One region of the Alkalihalophilus pseudofirmus genome, then DNA from elsewhere that is predicted to be linked to it. Evidence: riboswitches for the same ligand, from Rfam matches in the RefSeq annotation. Region 1 holds a riboswitch; each other region holds the start of a gene.
The links. A riboswitch is a leader RNA that binds a small molecule or an ion and turns the genes downstream of it on or off. The one in region 1 is predicted to bind cobalamin.

Region 1 (5,779 bases):
ATTTTAAATAGGACTCCATCTCATCAGAGGTTACGCCTTCAATCTGCTCACCGATGATATAGTTGAACCATTTCAATTCAAGCTCCACTGCCGTCGTTAGCGACTGTTTGACGAAGGATTCCATCTCTCTATTGTTTAATTCAGGATGCTCTTCAAGTAATTCTTTAAATACATTCGTAAATAAATACACATGAAGCTGTTCATCACGGTTAATATAATTAATCATCGTTGAAGTAGACACCATCTTCTGGTGTCGGGCGAGGTTGTAGAAGAAGGCAAAGCCTGAATAAAAATTAACTCCTTCTAAGATCACATCGTAAACAATCGATCTTGCCAATGTATCTGGTGTAGGGTTATCTGCAAATTCCTCGTACCCATCTACAATAAATTCATTTCTCTCTTTTAGGACAGGATCATTTTTCCAGTAATCGAAAATCTCATCCTGCGTCGCTTTTGGTACAAGACTTGAGAGCACATAGGAATAGCTCTGGTTATGAACGACCTCTTGAAATGACAGCACACTCATTAATGCAACAAGCGATGAATCTGTTAAGTAATCAGCTACCTTTAATGAATAATCCGTTTGTACACTATCTAGGAAAGCAAGAAGGCCGATAATCTTTTTAAAGGCCTCTTGTTCTGTTTCTGTTAGATTCTGAAACTGCTTGGCATCATGGCTCATATTAATTTCAAAAGGCGTCCAGAAATTAGCGAGCATGTTTTTATAGAGAGGATAAGCCCAGCTGAACCGTACATCATCCCAATTCAATACATTTGAACTTTCCCCATTAATAATTCCTGTTGAAGCATTCGGGGCGTGTGGATTATAAAGTTTTCTTTTTTGAAGTGTCATTTCATTTCCTCCTCTTAACTTGAACAGCTTTCACAGTCATCTACTGAAAGCGACGTTGAGCGAACGTAATACGTTGTCTTTAGCCCTTCTTTCCATGCAAGCAAATGTAGATCAAGGAGCTCTTTTGCTTTGACGTTGTTTGGAACATATAGATTAAATGAAATTCCTTGGTCGACATGACGCTGACGAGCCGCATTTTGACGGATGCTCCATGTTTGGTCAACTAGGTGAGCCGGCTTATAATACCAAGTGGTCCGAGAGTTGAGGTCAGGCGCCACAACAGGAATACGATAATTTTTCTTCTCTTCCACGTAATATTTTTGGAACAAAGGATCAATAGAAGCAGTAGAACCAGCAATAAGAGAAGTCGTTGCATTTGGTGCCACAGCCATCACGTACCCGTTTCTCATGCCATGCTTTGAAATGAACGAACGAATCTCATCCCATTCTGCGCCTTCGTATCCACGTTCACTAAAGAACTCGCCCGTTTGCCAATCAGACCCTTCATAATGCGGATAGGCACCTTTTTCAGCCGCTAATTCTGCACTAGCTTTAATCGCCGCTTGATTAATCCGCTCATATACACGCTCCACTTCCTTAACAGATTCCTCACTCTCCCAAGCGATCCCTCGCTTCGCCAAGTGATGATGCCATCCGTACGTACCAAGGCCGATCGCTCTGTACAGTTTGTTCGTTTTCTCTGCTTGTTTTACGCCGATTGAATTTTGATCAATCACATTATCTAGCATCCTTACTTGAATCTTCACGACCCTTTCTACCACATCATCTGAAAATACTTGAGCCAGCGACAATGAGCTTAAATTACAGACCACATAATCTCCCGGCTGCTTCTTAATCGAAATCGTATCGTCCTCAAGTGTTTCTTCCACAACGGTTGTCGCACTCATATTCTGCATAATTTCAGTACACAAATTAGAGCCGTAAATCATTCCTTTATGCTTGTTTGGATTCAGCCTGTTTGCTGTATCCCTGTAGAACATAAACGGGCTTCCTGTTTCAAGCTGAGAGAGCATAATTCGTTTCATAACTTCGATCGCTGGAATTTCTGTACGCGACAGTTCATCATTCGCTGCACATTGCTCGTACCTTTTACGGAACTCTCCATTTCCTTTTTTCTCATCATAAAAATCTTCAAGAGAGAATCCCATTTTCATCCGAACTTCATGGGGGTCAAACAAATACCAAGTATCTCTCTTCTCAACAGCCTCCATAAATAGATCTGGCAAAGATACAGCTGTAAAGAGATCATGAGTTCTTTGACGCTCGTCCCCGTTATTTAATTTCGCATCGAGAAAAGCAAAGATATCTTTATGCCAAACATCCAGGTATACCGCTATAGCGCCTTGCCTCTGGCCAAGCTGGTCTACGCTGACAGCTACGTTATTTAGCTGCTTCATCCAAGGAATAACGCCTGAGGAAACATTTTTAAATCCACGAATCGATGAACCTCTTGCACGAATCTTCCCTAAATACATACCAAGCCCGCCGCCGTTCTTACTCACAGTTGCCGCATCGGTACAGCTATCGAAAATCGACCTTAGATCGTCTTCCACCGTATCGATAAAGCAGCTTGAGAGCTGGCCTCCCGCTTTGCCGGCATTACTCATTGTCGGTGTAGCGACTGTCATATATAAATGTGAGAGCGCCCAATAGGCTTCCTTTACCAATTCAAGCCGGGACCCTCTATTCTCTTCTGACATTAGAGTCATTGCTATAACCATCCAGCGCTCTTGCGGCAGCTCTACGATTTGATCATTAAAGGCCTTTGCCAGGTAGCGGTCTGCTAATGTTTTAATGCCTATATACGTAAACTTTTGATCTCTTGCCGGTTCAAGCGTTAATGCGAGTTCGTATAATTCTTCCGTTGAATACGAGCCTAATCTTTCATCATAGATTCCCTTTTCAATCTGCGTTTTAAGATACTCCGGAAAACTTGCACTAAGCACTCTTGGTTCTACCCCTCGTTGTGCTGCTATTTGTTCTCTCAAATGGTTGATATAACAAGCAGCTGCCACATAAGTCCAATGCGGCTCCTCCACAGATAGTTCATTTAAAGCATGTGCTGCACGTTTTTCCCATGTTAGATGCGACGTTTGCTCTAACCAATCAAGATCTACCTGCACATCTAGCGGGTTATCTTTTTTCTCTTTTACGTTTATCTTCATTTGTCCCACACTCCTTCATTCAGCTATGTACATTTCATTTGCAAATAAAAAACGCCCTATCTCTCAGGTTTGAGAAATAGAGCGTAAAACGGACTTGGTCATTTGCATACCTTAATCGAGCTAGAATGCACCTTGCAAAAACGCACAAATCTAGCCGCTGCCGTCTCACTTCTCATCCCCCGAAGATAGCTGACTGAGAAATGATGGCAGGTCTCCTGACTTGTGCTTCTCTTTACTCTGAGCCTTCCCGTATAAGCACCTTTCAGCTCTCTTATACAGTGGTTGTCTCATTTCATCCACACTTACAGTTGCGGGGACAGTTCTGGATTTTCACCAGATTCCCTATTAAGCTGCCTAGCAGCACCAACATTCCACAAAAACAATATATAGTTGTTAGTTATGATTACTAATACGATATATTGATAGATTAAACGATATCAGGGGTAGAATGCAAGGATTATATTTTTGTAGGTGTTAGGCGGCTGGGTGGTCAGGTGGTTAGGAGATTGGGGGAATGATTCACATATAAATAGAACTGGAAAATAAGCGTATGTTATCGGAGTATTGTATAGCTTCAAAGCTTGAAATGCTTTAAACATGGCGTATAGCGGGCTCGCCGCTGCTGAAATATGCTTCGCTTTCCGCGGTGAGCTGCTGAGCTCCCGGGCCGCCCGCGGAAAGCGTGCGCCTTCAGCGGAGGTAAACAAATAATGCCAGGAGGGACTAGCCTATATCCTTACTTGTCGTATCTGTAAAATCTGGCTTGTCATGCCCACTATTGAAGTAGAGGATCATTACATGCTAAATGCCGTTAAACAAACGTTTAATTAACTCGATTGGTCAGCTTTTGGCCCATTAGTACGTCTGCTGGCGTCTGCTTGTCGGCAAGCTCCATCAAACCTTTTTCCCCAACTAAAACAACGGTTGAGCCAAAGGAAAAGTACCCCATCTCTTCACCTCGGGATAAGGTTGAGTTCTTGTGAGTAAGCTCAATCGTGTTAACATTCATCGCTCCTACTTTTACAACAGCTAACTGTTTGCCGGAAACGTTTAGCTCTGTTATGACTCGATAGTTTCTTGAAAGCGGCCTTCTTCCGTAGAGAAGCCCCCAATTGTTCACAGGGTAAGATCGCCCGCCTAACGTCCATTGCTTTGTGATTTCAGCATCTGCCGGGCTATGGATGCGGTGATAATGACTAGGGCTTAAATAAAGTACCATTACTACGCCGCCATCATATTTCCCTGCCGCTTCACTAGACCCTAACATTTCTTCTAAAGTATAATCTTGCCCTTTCACATGAAACGTGACACCAGGTGCTAGGATATGCTGCTCAGCCAAAATGCCATCAACCGGACTAACGAGAATATCTTCTAGCTGATTAATCGGTCTGCTCTCTGGCTTTAACCTCCGGATGAACAACTCATGCAAACTCTTATAGGAATGAACAGGCTCTAGCATTTCTTGTTCATTTAGATTAAACGTTTTAGTAAACGAACGATTCACTCTTCTGCTCATTTTAGATTCTGCAAAACTCTTCAATATAAGAGAGTTCATTTTATGATTTGATAACTCTATAAAAAGACGATACAGTGACTGTTTAACCATTCGTGCCTCCAATAATTTACTTCTCTAAAATTTTAACTGCTGTTCCATAGGCAATAATCTCTGCAGCCGAACCCATAACGGTTGATGACTGCAGACGCATGCCAACAATAGCATTGGCCCCTTTTTTCTTCGCATCTTCTACCATTCGATGAATAGCAAGCTTTCTCGCCTCATCCATCATCTCATTGTACCCTTTAATTTCTCCTCCGACGATCCCTTTTAATCCAGCCGTAATATCACGGCCGATATGTTTCGTTTGAATCGTGCCTCCTTTTACATACCCAATCACTTCAGTAATTTCAGCACCAGCAATCGTATCAGTAGTCACTATCATCATAATCTATTTCCTCCTCTTTTTCTTTTTTCCTCTCTATAATAAATACGATTAGTACCGCGATAAAGCTCAATATGTTTAAAGCTAAAGTTGTCAAAGCCAACGTGATATCAATAAAAGCAAAGATTATCGTTAACACCTGAAATAGAATAGCAAGACTAATAAGTGAAGCCTTCCACTTTCTATACATGTTTAACAAGCCACTCTTTCATCGTTGTTAACAGCTCGTTGGACAATGGTTTACTTCCTGTTTGTTTATATGCTCTCTTCAGCTGAAGAATCGAATAGTCTTCTGCTTGATCTCTTAGCATATGATTCATGTTCGGAATAATCTTGGCTTCCACCTCGCCGCTTGCGTACCTTTCCACTTCAAACACTCGCTCCGGCGTGACTTGCACGTCCTTTGAGCCCGTTACAGCTAAGATTGGACACTCAACTTCCTCAAGTACCCTACGTGCATTGAATTGATAATGTTCCCGAAACCATTTCGCATTCATTTTCATTCCTTGAACACGTACGGTTGCTGATTCCGAGCGAATCATTTTTTCATCGAATTTAGGTCCCTGCTTCTCCGCCCGCTCGGGAACCTTTAACACTTTTAACAACTTCCCTTTTATACCGCTTATTTCTTTTAAACTGCGAACAGCCTGCCCTCTTTGATGGGCCAACGCCTCAGCCATCGTCTCAGCAGCACCTGCTAATAAAATGACTCCAGCAAGCTCCTCGTCTTTAGCTAAAGCTGGTGCAATCATTGCCCCTTCACTATGACCAATGACAAACACACGACGCGGATCGACTTC
Region 2 (5,779 bases), 1.7 Mb from region 1:
AATATGTTCCATTGCATCAATTCGATATATACAAGTATCACAATTCATCTTTACCTCACCTTGCAGCGCTTCTTCAATTCGGTCCTTGATGATGGTCTGAAGCCTGCTGTGAAAACCAAAGTAACCTGCTAAATTAAAAGAAATACCTGGATATTCTTGTTCAAATTCTTTAACCATTTTCTCAAGGCGCTTAATTAATATACCTGTAAACAAGAAATAAGGGAGGATCACAACCCTCTTAGCTCCAAGCCTTATACACCGCTCAACTCCTTCTTTTATGAGAGGGTCCGTTACCCCCATAAATGCAGGTTCCACTAATTTATAATTAAGCTTTTCCCATAATAAACGAGTCATTTTGTAAAGATCTGAATTAGCATCAGGATCGCTTCCACCGCGGCCTAATAAAACGATAGCTGTATCAGGATCAGCATTATCTACATTTTCGCCTACCTCTACCAATCGATCTTTACAAATTTCAAGAGTTTCTTCATGAATTCCAAAAGGTCGTCCGTATGTAAAATGGATCTGTGGATACCTCTCCTTTGCTTCATCAATTGCTGCAGGAATATGAATCTTGGAATGCCCAGCTGCAAGCAGCATAAGCGGGATGATAAAAACACTTGACGCACCTTTTTCTACACACGTTTGAATCCCTTGTTCAATGGTTGGTTTGGCAAATTCTAAATAACAGGTTTCTATTAAAAGGCCAGGATCTAATTTGGTTGATAATTCTTCAATCATACGCTTCACTTGTTCATTGCCTTCTGGATCCCTGCTACCGTGCCCTACAAGTAAAATGGCTCTCATGTTCATTTCCCCCTGATTTTTCTAGTCTCCACATGGAGCTGGTTCAATCTCAATTTTTGGTGTCATATCTTTGTATGTATAATCTAAAATTTTCCCCACTCGTTTAAAATATTTAAAGAATCGTTCGTTTGGGTGACCCTTCTCTTTATAATCTGAGATGATTTCCTCTATGAGTGGTACGATTTTATCCGGTTCGATCCCCTCTGCCACTGGTTGACCAGCATGTGCTGTACGCCCTACTGTCTTTGCCCCTAAAAACAAATCAAATTTTCCCTTTCTAAATATAATGCCTATATCATCATTAACAGCTCCGTAACAAGCCATGCCGCAACCATTAAACCCTACTCTCAATTCTTTAGGCAGCTCTAGGCCACTTAATCTCTTATTGATTTCTTCTGCTTGTGGAATAGCATCTTTTTTCTCACCATCACAGAAATCACATGCTTTCAATTGAAAAACATCGCCTATAGGTTCAATAAGAAATCCAGCATCTTTTAATCTACCTGTAATCATCTCGGGCTCGGCTGTTGGTATTCTTAAATGAATTTGATGGTGAGGTGTATATTCCATCGTCCCTTCATTACCAACTACTTCTGCTAGTGTAATCATTTGTTTAGGAGTAAAGTGTTTATTAACCACCCCTGGACTTATCGCAAGTTCAAACACCGAAACAACAGGATTGTAGATCTCATTCTTTTTTTGTCCCTCGTTTGCTCGTGCGCCCGCATTTTCACCTGCTACTAAACTCAAAGCTTCTAAGGCTAAATCTAAAGATGTTTCCTTAGGTTCTGAGACTTTTGCGGCCGGTGCCGCTTCAGCTTTTCGTGTTTGACTTTTTTTCTGGATTTGTTCGTCTTCTTTTTTTCCTTGATGAAGTGCCCATGGCTCATTTTCATGCCTGAGTCGTTCATGAGGTTTTAATCGTTGCTCCGTTTTATCTAAGGTATACTTTCTTTGATAACCTCTTGGAGTAATTAATTTGTTATCGTAAAGGAATGTCGAGGAATTTCCTATTACAACGGTTGTGAGCATACCAATATCATGATCGAGCATGTTCTGAAGATCCGTAATAACAATATGCTGCCTTTCACGGTAAGCACTCTTCACTAATCCAACAGGTGTATTAGGAGAACGATAGCTAAGTAAAATTCTCTGTGCTTCTTGAATCTGTCTTGTCCTCCGTCCACTTTTAGGGTTATATAAACTAATGACAAAGTCTGCTTGTGCAGCAGCCTCTATTCTTTTTTCAATTAACTTCCACGGAGTTAAATGATCACTTAAGCTGATCGTACATGCATCATGCATGATCGGTGCCCCTAGTAGTGAAGCACATGAATTACTAGCAGATACACCAGGAACCACCTCTACACTTACTCCAGTCTCTTCTGTCCATCCTTTTTCAATTAAGACTTCATAAACAAGGCCAGCCATTCCATAAACACCAGCGTCTCCACTCGATATAACAGCCACTGTTTTTCCTTCTTCAGCGAGCTTTACCGCAGCTTGTGCACGACTCACTTCTTCTGACATCCCAGTACTTATAATCTCTTGATCTGTTAATAAATCACTAATCAGATCTACATAGGTTTTATATCCAATTATGCAATGACTTTCTTGTATGGCTGTTAATGCTCTGTTTGTCATGTGCTCAAAACTGCCAGGACCAAACCCTATAACTAATAACTTCCCAAGCATTATCACACCTCCTGAGTTGATTACCTCTCCTTGATCCAGGCTATAATGTAAGCCGTTTCAATTAGACTTTCGCTTGTTTCTTTTCACCTTTTTCAATGCCTTTAATTCGTTTATCAGTATTTATTGCTTTAAACTCCTCATTATTAAAGCTGTAGATAAGAGAGTCTCCTAATTCAATGGTGGGATCAACATGGCTTTTTATGATGGACCTTCCTTTTTCCGGAGAGTCCACTTCATACCAATTCCCTTCAGGATAGACGACCACAACGCACACATCTTTACAACGACCGTTACATCTAGTTCTTGACGTATGAATCTTATCATCAAGTTCTAACTCATTAATTTCATCACGGATTGCAACGGTGATCTCTTCCCCGTCTTTACGCATACAGCTTGATCCATTACAGATTAATACATGTTTTTGTGTACCATTTAAATTCCAAGTAGTCATCCACTCACTCCTTTTTCAAAATAAAAAAAGCACCCCTAGGTAGAGGTGCATAAAATGCCATACAAAAAAAAGACAGCATTTACTACACTTCTCTACCTATAAACCCGTAGGTATTGAAGAAGAAAAACAAGGCAGGTCTCCTGACTTAGGTTCATCATTTCGTTGTGTCTTCCCGATTAATCAGTGACTTCATACAACGAAACTTCCCATTACAGTGGCGGGACCGTGACGGATTTACACCGTACTTCCCTTTTAAGCATAACGAGCTGTTATACACCTTGCTTTACATATAAAATTAACCACAAAAAAAACCGTAGCTTCATATTGGAAGATAGGTTAGTGGGCATGTCAAATATAGAGATTAATGATAGATCTCACATATGAACATCCCTCGTCCTCCCTCCGAAGACTGGATACATTGAATTAAAAGCAGGTTTCCTAGCTTGTGTTGTTCAGCTTACTCATGTCCCTTCCCAGATAGTATCTAGTGGCACGACATTTTCATCAACACATACAGTAGCGGGGGCTGCATCAGATTTCAACTGATTTCCCTATTATCCCGTAACTAATTTAGGGCACTTTTAATATACTGTCTATTAAACTATGTTTTAATAACAATAGCAACAATTATTTTACCAGTTGGTATATTCGGAAAAGTCTATCTATTTCATCACAAAAGAGCACACCCTTTTAATACTGTTCTCTCACAAGCATTAAATTGGGATCGAACCAGTGACCTCCACCCTTTCAAGTGGCGCACTCCAAACTGAGCTGACCGACCAAGATATGTAGTAACTTGCGGAAGGTCGGACTTAAGTTTTTTAATTCTCACTTTTGCTCTAGTACCCACTTGAGGTTCAAGTATAGTCCATCCGCTAGCTTTGCGCTTCGTTCTTATTTTGATTTTAAACACTCTAATTATGGACCAGCCTTACTTCTTAGGTAGTATTAACGAACTAGTTACTCCTCGCTTTCTTCTGAAGCGAGAGTTTGTAAGATTGGTTTAACTGCAGCTTCAAATGCTGTTGGCTCGTATCCAGCACTCGCCACAAATACTGCTGCCCCAAAAATGTTTTTACCACTCACTTCATTAAGTACCGTTTCAACATCATGGATAATCCGATGAGAATATAACAAGTGTTCTACCTCATGTGATTCAGTCGCATATCTTGTAATAGCCACAAAAGTTTCTAGGTCTTTACGTAGTAATTCATGCTGAACATGAGGAATTACTTTTTCAATTAGATTTGCTTGGTCCAATAAGTTTGATTCAATTTTATTAAAGTTATCAATATGAGCTCCGTCACCACTTTCACGATAGGTGTCAAGCTGCCCATGCCCTGTTATCCCATTTAAGACTCCATGGACTGTTTGAATTGTTTCCCGAATTTCAAGTGGATCCATCCCATCATTAAAGATTTCTTCAGAGGGTTCTTCTACGACCTCTTCTTCTAATGCCCCAACATCTTCATCATCTTCTTGTACCTCTATTTCTATTTCCTCTTCACTTCCACTAACAACCTGAATCTCGTTGTCTCCTCCAAATAATGAATAAATTCCAATCCCTGCTATAACGATCACTACGGATCCAATTGAAATGATTGTTGATTTCTTCAATATGAACCTCCCCCAAATATCTAATTTATTGATGCATATAAGACCAGCTATCTATAATAGACGTAAAGCGTTCTTAAAAGATTCGCACATCACGAAAAATAATTTACTAACTATAGGACTTTCGGAGCGAGAGGTTCTAAACACAAAAAATCCTTATTCTGAATACAGAATAAGGATTTTCAAAAACGTATGACCCGTACTGGGCTCGAACCAGTGACCTCCACCCTGTCAAGGTGGCGCTCTCCCAACTGAGCTAACGGATCAAGATATGTAGTAACGACACTTATAACTATACGTTAAGATTGACATATTGTCAATCTCTTTTATAAAATTCTATTACTTGGAAATAGCAGAGCCTCAAATTTACTTGAGGCTCATGGTTTGTAAACCGGGGAGTTGAATACTCACTTCAGTACCTACCTCACATACACTAGTGATTGACATACTCCCTCCATGATTTTCAATAACTTTATAACATACCATCAAGCCAATGCCTGTCCCTTTACTTGAAATAGAATAGTAAGGTTCGCCTAGGCGAGCCAGGTCTTCTTGTGTCATTCCTATACCGGTATCTTTAACGATAATATGGATTGTTTGATTGACCTTTTTTACATTGATAGATAAATTACCTTCATTATCCATTGCTTCGACGGCATTTTTTAGCAGATTGATAAATACTTGAGTTAATTGATGTGGTGCACAGAGGAGATATGCCTCATCACAAAGCTGTAAGTCTAACGTAATATTCTTAAGCTGTATTTCTGTGTCGATGCTTGTTAAAGACTCCCTAATTACGTTTAAGAGATCCACCTCTTCCTCCTTAATTGCTCTTGGGCGAGCCACTAGGAGCAACTCTTCAATAATATCATTTATTTGATTTAACTCATGCATCAGTACATCACGATAAGGTTCTAATTGACTTTCCGTTAATTGAAAAAAGCCTTTTAAGGTCGTTAGCGGGTTTTTGATTTCATGAGCGATCCCCGCTGCAAGCTCACCTGCTAGGGCTAGCTTTTCTGATCTAATTAAGAGATCATCCCTATTTTTCATATCTGTTATATCACGGCTTATTACTACAAAAGAAACAACCTCACCGCTTGATGATAAAATGGGCATTCCTTTTCCTTCAAAATATTTATATTGCCCGTTAGCATGCATTTTTCGATAAACGACAGCTTCACTTTCTTCTTTCGTTTGTACCATTTTTAT
Region 3 (5,779 bases), 1.0 Mb from region 1:
TTCCCCATCCCAACGACAGGGTGCGGCAGCCATTTTGGGTCGCCGATCAGACGATCAATGATCACTGCAAGAGTTAGAGCCAACAAATGATTTAAAATCATATCCCCCGCCTCTTTTTGTTATTAACAATCGCCTCTCTTGTAGCTTCATATACCAATTTAGCCATTAACTTTCCAACTGGAGTAATGGTCCCGGCATATGGAAATTCCTCCCCTTCCTGACTAGCTGCAATCATTACACTGTCAGTAGACGTTCCGGTCGCAATCGTTTGGGTGACTTCATCTTTAATCCCTTCATCAAACATCGCTTTACTTTTAGCTTCCGTTACCGTCATTAACGCTTGAACGTATGCAGACTCAGGCATCTTCCCTTCCACAAATACCCAAGTATTTATTGTACCTACCTTACTTTCAATCTGCGGGTGAGAAAAAGCTCTTGTCGCATCGACGGCATTTGAGGTACCTGCTGTCACCATGACTAACATATTTAATCCATTTTCATTCACACGTAATATAACTCCATCTTCTAACATTGCCGCGGTCATCATGCCCATCACATCTTCACCGCTCACTTCACGTTCAGTAAGGTAATGTCTAAATTCGGAAATGACATCATCACACTGATAATCTTTATGCACATGACGATTAACAAACGTATTATGCCAGCTGAACCCTGCCCCTAATACAGCAGATGATAACGCCTTCCATCTATAAGGACTCGTTATTTTTATCCACTGTGCATTCTGTTCTATCTGTAATTGATCGATAGGTGAGAGACTTTCTTGATCAGCTGTTTCAGGAACAAATGTAATCAATGGTGAAGGATGAGCCGGATGTTCTCCGCACTCAAGCGCTGTTTTATACACATCAGTCAGAGACTCTTTTTTCATCACATTTCTCGGTTCGTTTAATGCGATTGTCTGACCTTCATCTAGTAACAAGACTCGATCACAGTATAAGCTTGCCATATTTAAATCATGGAGAACGGCAATGACCGTTAAGCTGCGATCCCTAGACCATTGCTTAAGCGAATTCAATAAGCTCATTTGATAGGATATATCAAGGTGATTCGTTGGCTCATCTAGTAATAAGATATCTGGTTCCTGAGCTAAGGCTCTCGCTAAAAGCACACGCTGGCGCTCCCCGCCGCTTAATGATTGAAGCGGTATGTCTTTAAATCCTTCCGTTCCGGTCTGACGAAGAGCTTGCTCGATCACTTGATGGTCCTCTTTCGTCAGACCTTGCAGCCATCCTTTTTGATAGGGATACCTCCCAAGCGCCACCACATCCGATACAGAATACGTAAAGGCCGTCTCAGATTGCTGAGGCAGGACTGCCATTAGTTTAGCTAATTCCTTTGAATGATAGGTTGTGAGAGATCTTTCATTTAAAATGATCTTCCCCTGCACGGGCTCCTGACTGCCGCTAATCGCTTTTAAAAGAGTCGTTTTACCACTGCCATTAGGACCAACTATCCCAAAAATCTCTCCTTTATTTACGTTGAAAGATACATTTTCAATCACGCATTTTTCGCCGTAGCTTAATGTTAAATTAGTTATATTTAACAATTACGTTCCTCCTTTCTCTTTCATAATTACGTTTTATCTTCCAATCTTGCGTTGTTTTAACAAAATAAGCGCAAATACTGGCCCGCCTATAATCGCCGTTATCACTCCGATTGGCAGCTCTGTTGGCGCTAAAACTGTTCTTGCCGTTAGATCCGTTAAGGCTAAAAATCCTGCACCCACAAACATTGAGAGCGGAATCAAATGCTTATGGTCGCTTCCCCAAAGCAATCTCGTCAGATGCGGAATGACTAAACCTACGAATCCAATCGTGCCTGAAACAGCTACTGCACCTCCTGTAACGATTGTAGCACCAAGTAATATGGTCAATTTACGCACCTTTAAGTTCACACCTAATTGACGGGCTGTTTCTTCACCAAATGCTAGTGCATTGAGTTCATGCCGGTTAAAAAACAACATAATAAAACCAATTAGAAAACAAGGAACAATCATGTATACATAGGGCCATCCTCGCATAGCCACACTGCCCATCAGCCAATTAATAATCTGCCGCAGCTCATCACCTGTTAATGAAATCATCAAGGAGATAAATGCGCCTAAAAACGAGCTGAAAATAATTCCTGCTAAAATAATCGTCTCAGCCGACATCGAACGCTGAACGATTCTAGCAAACCCTATAACTAAAAATAGAGTCAAAAAGCCTGAAATAATACTGACAAAAGGTAATGTGAACTGACCAATAATCGGCAAGCTGATGCCAAAAAATAATACGACCACCGCACCAACTGCAGCCCCTGATGAAACCCCTAATGTATAAGGATCAGCAAGGGGATTTTTAAGAAAACCTTGAAAGGCTGCTCCAGCAACGGCTAAACAAGCGCCGACCATCATAGCAAGCAGCGTCCTCGGAAGCCTGATTTCCATCACGATATTCACATGCATAGGATCTAGGACTGCATTGAGCGGTATATGTAATCCTTCTTGTAAAACGATGTGTATAACGGTAGAAAAGGGAAGTTCAACACTTCCCTTTCCGATGCTTATGATAAACGCTGTAAAACAAAATATTAGTACTGCTGTATAGGCAATAAAGTGATTATTCGCCAAATACCTCTGGATAAATGACTGACGCAAGTTCCTCTACTCCTTTTACAAGACGCGGACCTGACCTTGTGACTTCATCAGATTGCACATCATAAATACGCTCATTTTTAACGGCATCTACATCTTGCCAAGCGGCACGTTCTTTAATTTTCTCATCAGCATTTTCAACGTAATACCCGTAAGTTGTAATAATCACTTGTGGATTCAAAGTGACTACTTCCTCTTCAGTAAATTGCGGCCAACCCTGCTCCGTATCAGCAATATTATTAGCACGAATTAGAGTAAGCATTTCATCAATAAACGTTTCGCTTCCAGCTGTATATAACTCATCTGACACTTCAACCCATACATCTACCTGGTCTTCCTCACTAATTTCTGAAGCTTTTTCTTCAATAGCTGCAAAACGTTCTTTCATCTCTTCGATGGTAGAAGCTGCTTCTTGATCTCCGCCAGATGCTTCTCCAATCATTGTGATAGCCTCATATACGGCATCAATGGAACTGGCATCGTTAATGACAACTACCGGAATACCAGCAGCACGGATTTGATCTAATCCTTCAGTTGAACTATGTGCATTTGATTCATGGGATAAAACAAGATCAGGACTAAGGGATAGGACACGCTCGACATCAAAGTTCATATCTCCTACGCTCTCAATATCTAAGACTTCTTCAGGATAGTTGTCCCAATCTGTACGACCTACCACATATTCTCCTTGCTCAATTTTAAACAATGTCTCAGTAATACTAGGAATGAGGGAAACAATTTTCTCAGGCTTCTCTTCAATAACAACCTCTTCTCCCAAAGCATCAGTTACAGTTCTAGGAAAATCTCCCGTTTCTCCACTCTCACTCTCAACATTTTCTTCACCTGCTTCTTCTGTATCAACAGGCTCAGTACTCTCCTCTGTATCTGTTGTCTCCCCACAAGCAGTTAAAACAAAAGCAAGCATAAGTGCGGCAAGAATTGCATACCACTTTTTCAACATAAAATCCTCTCCTAAATATGTAGTATTACTTATTTTCTCTCTCTAGCTCTTCTGTGGAACATATTGTTGAATTAGGCGGCATATACACAAAAAAGCACTCCATGCCGAGGAGTGCTTACACATTAAAGTAGTACTAATCTTACTCCATTTTTGAAATGAGATAAAATAGAGTCGTTTTAGACCGCTTCCCCTTTTCCTCGAAGGTTTCACACGAAACACCTAGGCAGGTCTCCTGACTCATGCTTATCGATTACTTCCCCTTCCCATCAAATTGACAGTGGATGTGCAGGCAATCAAGCATTTACAGTGGCGGGACCGCGTTGGATTTACACCAACTTCCCTATTATCACTTCTATAACAAAGTGACCTAGATGTGCTATATGAGATTGTTAATAAGTATCTTTATTATACATGATCACCACGTATTCGACACTATTTTTTAAACATTTTGTCTATCAATAAAAAATTAATAGGTTTTATTTTATAAAACAGTGGAATTCATACATTACATTCTAAAACAACAAGGAGGCAACAATGATGGCAAAAACAAACTACGCAGCTCATGAAGTGTTAGAAGTTCATGAAATGCTGACAATTAAATCAGCTAGTGCTGCAAAATCCTCAATGATGCAAGGGCTGGCTTCTGACAAGAAACTAAAACAATTGCTACAAAAAGATGCCGCTGCATCTCAAGAGGCTGTTAAAGAATTGCGTACTATTTTAGAAAAAGTAGAGAAAGGAGAATAAGCTTATGTCTAGTATTCTTGATAAAATCAATAATAAAGATTTAATTAATGATGAGGTCATTGCAACAGATCTTCTAGTAACTGCAAAAGCAGCTGTAAGGAGCTATGCAGTAGCGATTACGGAAACAGCAAGCCCTGAGATCCATAAAATTTTAAAGAAACAACTAGATGAAACGATCCAATTACATCATGAGGTGGCTACCTATATGATTGAGCAGGAAATGTATCATGCTTATGATGTTGACGAGCAAGTCAGTCATGACCTAGAAAAAGCAAAACTTGCTCTTGAGATGCCAACTTCAAAATAACAATAAAAATGTTTTCATAACGAGTCTTTCGAACATAACGACTCATTTTAATATGTTGACTGACATACACCTTTGTTCCTTAGAAGGGCTGGTGAGACTCCGCATTACTATAGTAATGCAGGGTCTCACCGCTTTTTTTATCATAAGGTTTCCTTACTTAGTGTGATAATAAATTCATTTTTCTTTAAATGCTATTGTTCTACTGTGAAGCAAATTGCTTTGTATTTGAGTTACTCTTGTGAAGAACATTAGAAAGTAACGAGTTTGAAACGGACCCTCAATTAGTTGTAAATAGTCGGCATTTGCTGCTGTTCATTGTTTAAGGATACGTGAAGTTCTTGGTCATCATTAATGGAAGCGAAGAAGACGCGATTTACTTGAGCAACCCGACTTTTTTGTAATTCAGCAATTAACCATTGCCGATTTAAACCTAAATAGATTAAGATATCTTCGTAAATTTTCCCTTCTACGATTAAGGGATATGACAAACTTTTACTTTTCTTTTGTACATTCATATCCTCAATGGTTACTCCCAATTTATTATCTTTTTTCAACACACTTATTTGACCGTTTGCTTCGATAATTGCTATTTTCACCTCATTTATATCAAAAATATTTTTTTGTCGTAACATTTGCAGCACATTGTCGATGGTATACCTAATTCCTTTTAAATTTTCCACTAAAAGCTTTCCATCTTGTATAACTAATGTGGGTTCAAATGTGATATTTTTCCCTATCTTCCGGTGGGTTATGGATAAATAGGCAATAAATCTTTGTATTAGAGGAATCACTATAATAGCTAAATATGTATAAATATGATCAACTTTGGGATCAGCAATGTCTGCTCCTACCACATTGGCTAAGGTCATAATGATAAGAAAATCGAAAATAGGCATTTCTCCAATCGAACGTTTGCCCATATACTGTGTTACTATTAAAAATAAGGGGAAAATCGTAATAATTCTCGCTAAGATAATAGCTGACTCTTTTAAGACCTCCATATGTTTTCACCTATTCCTTCTTTAAGAGTATATAAGCAGAATAAGATTTATTGCATGAGTTTCATAGTAGTTATCCCCAATCGGACTTCCAGTTATTACTTTCGAAT

Region 2: another riboswitch for cobalamin. It lies ahead of PQ478_RS15040 ((2Fe-2S) ferredoxin domain-containing protein); the one in region 1 lies ahead of PQ478_RS02110 (ribonucleoside-diphosphate reductase subunit alpha).
Region 3: another riboswitch for cobalamin. It lies ahead of PQ478_RS07315 (ABC transporter substrate-binding protein); the one in region 1 lies ahead of PQ478_RS02110 (ribonucleoside-diphosphate reductase subunit alpha).

What each region holds. Positions count from the first base shown of each region.
Region 1 is NZ_CP117835.1:392,335-398,113, reverse strand. Features, by position in the region: gene PQ478_RS02115 (ribonucleotide-diphosphate reductase subunit beta) at 1-853, opposite strand, end outside; gene PQ478_RS02110 (ribonucleoside-diphosphate reductase subunit alpha) at 868-3,039, opposite strand; cobalamin riboswitch at 3,228-3,422, opposite strand; gene PQ478_RS02105 (phosphatidylserine decarboxylase) at 3,863-4,645, opposite strand; gene PQ478_RS02100 (YbjQ family protein) at 4,662-4,982, opposite strand; gene PQ478_RS02095 (alpha/beta hydrolase family protein) at 5,162-5,779, opposite strand, start outside.
Region 2 is NZ_CP117835.1:2,819,146-2,824,924, forward strand. Features, by position in the region: gene PQ478_RS15030 (sirohydrochlorin chelatase) at 1-807, opposite strand, end outside; gene cobJ (precorrin-3B C(17)-methyltransferase) at 829-2,502, opposite strand; gene PQ478_RS15040 ((2Fe-2S) ferredoxin domain-containing protein) at 2,564-2,953, opposite strand; cobalamin riboswitch at 3,067-3,249, opposite strand; cobalamin riboswitch at 3,365-3,551, opposite strand; gene PQ478_RS15045 (hypothetical protein) at 3,914-4,570, opposite strand; tRNA gene PQ478_RS15050 (tRNA-Val) at 4,761-4,833, opposite strand; gene PQ478_RS15055 (PAS domain S-box protein) at 4,934-5,779, opposite strand, start outside.
Region 3 is NZ_CP117835.1:1,408,118-1,413,896, reverse strand. Features, by position in the region: gene cbiB (adenosylcobinamide-phosphate synthase CbiB) at 1-101, opposite strand, end outside; gene PQ478_RS07325 (heme ABC transporter ATP-binding protein) at 98-1,567, opposite strand; gene PQ478_RS07320 (FecCD family ABC transporter permease) at 1,601-2,659, opposite strand; gene PQ478_RS07315 (ABC transporter substrate-binding protein) at 2,622-3,617, opposite strand; cobalamin riboswitch at 3,823-4,003, opposite strand; gene PQ478_RS07310 (hypothetical protein) at 4,152-4,364, shown strand; gene PQ478_RS07305 (spore coat protein) at 4,369-4,671, shown strand; gene PQ478_RS07300 (DUF421 domain-containing protein) at 4,953-5,672, opposite strand.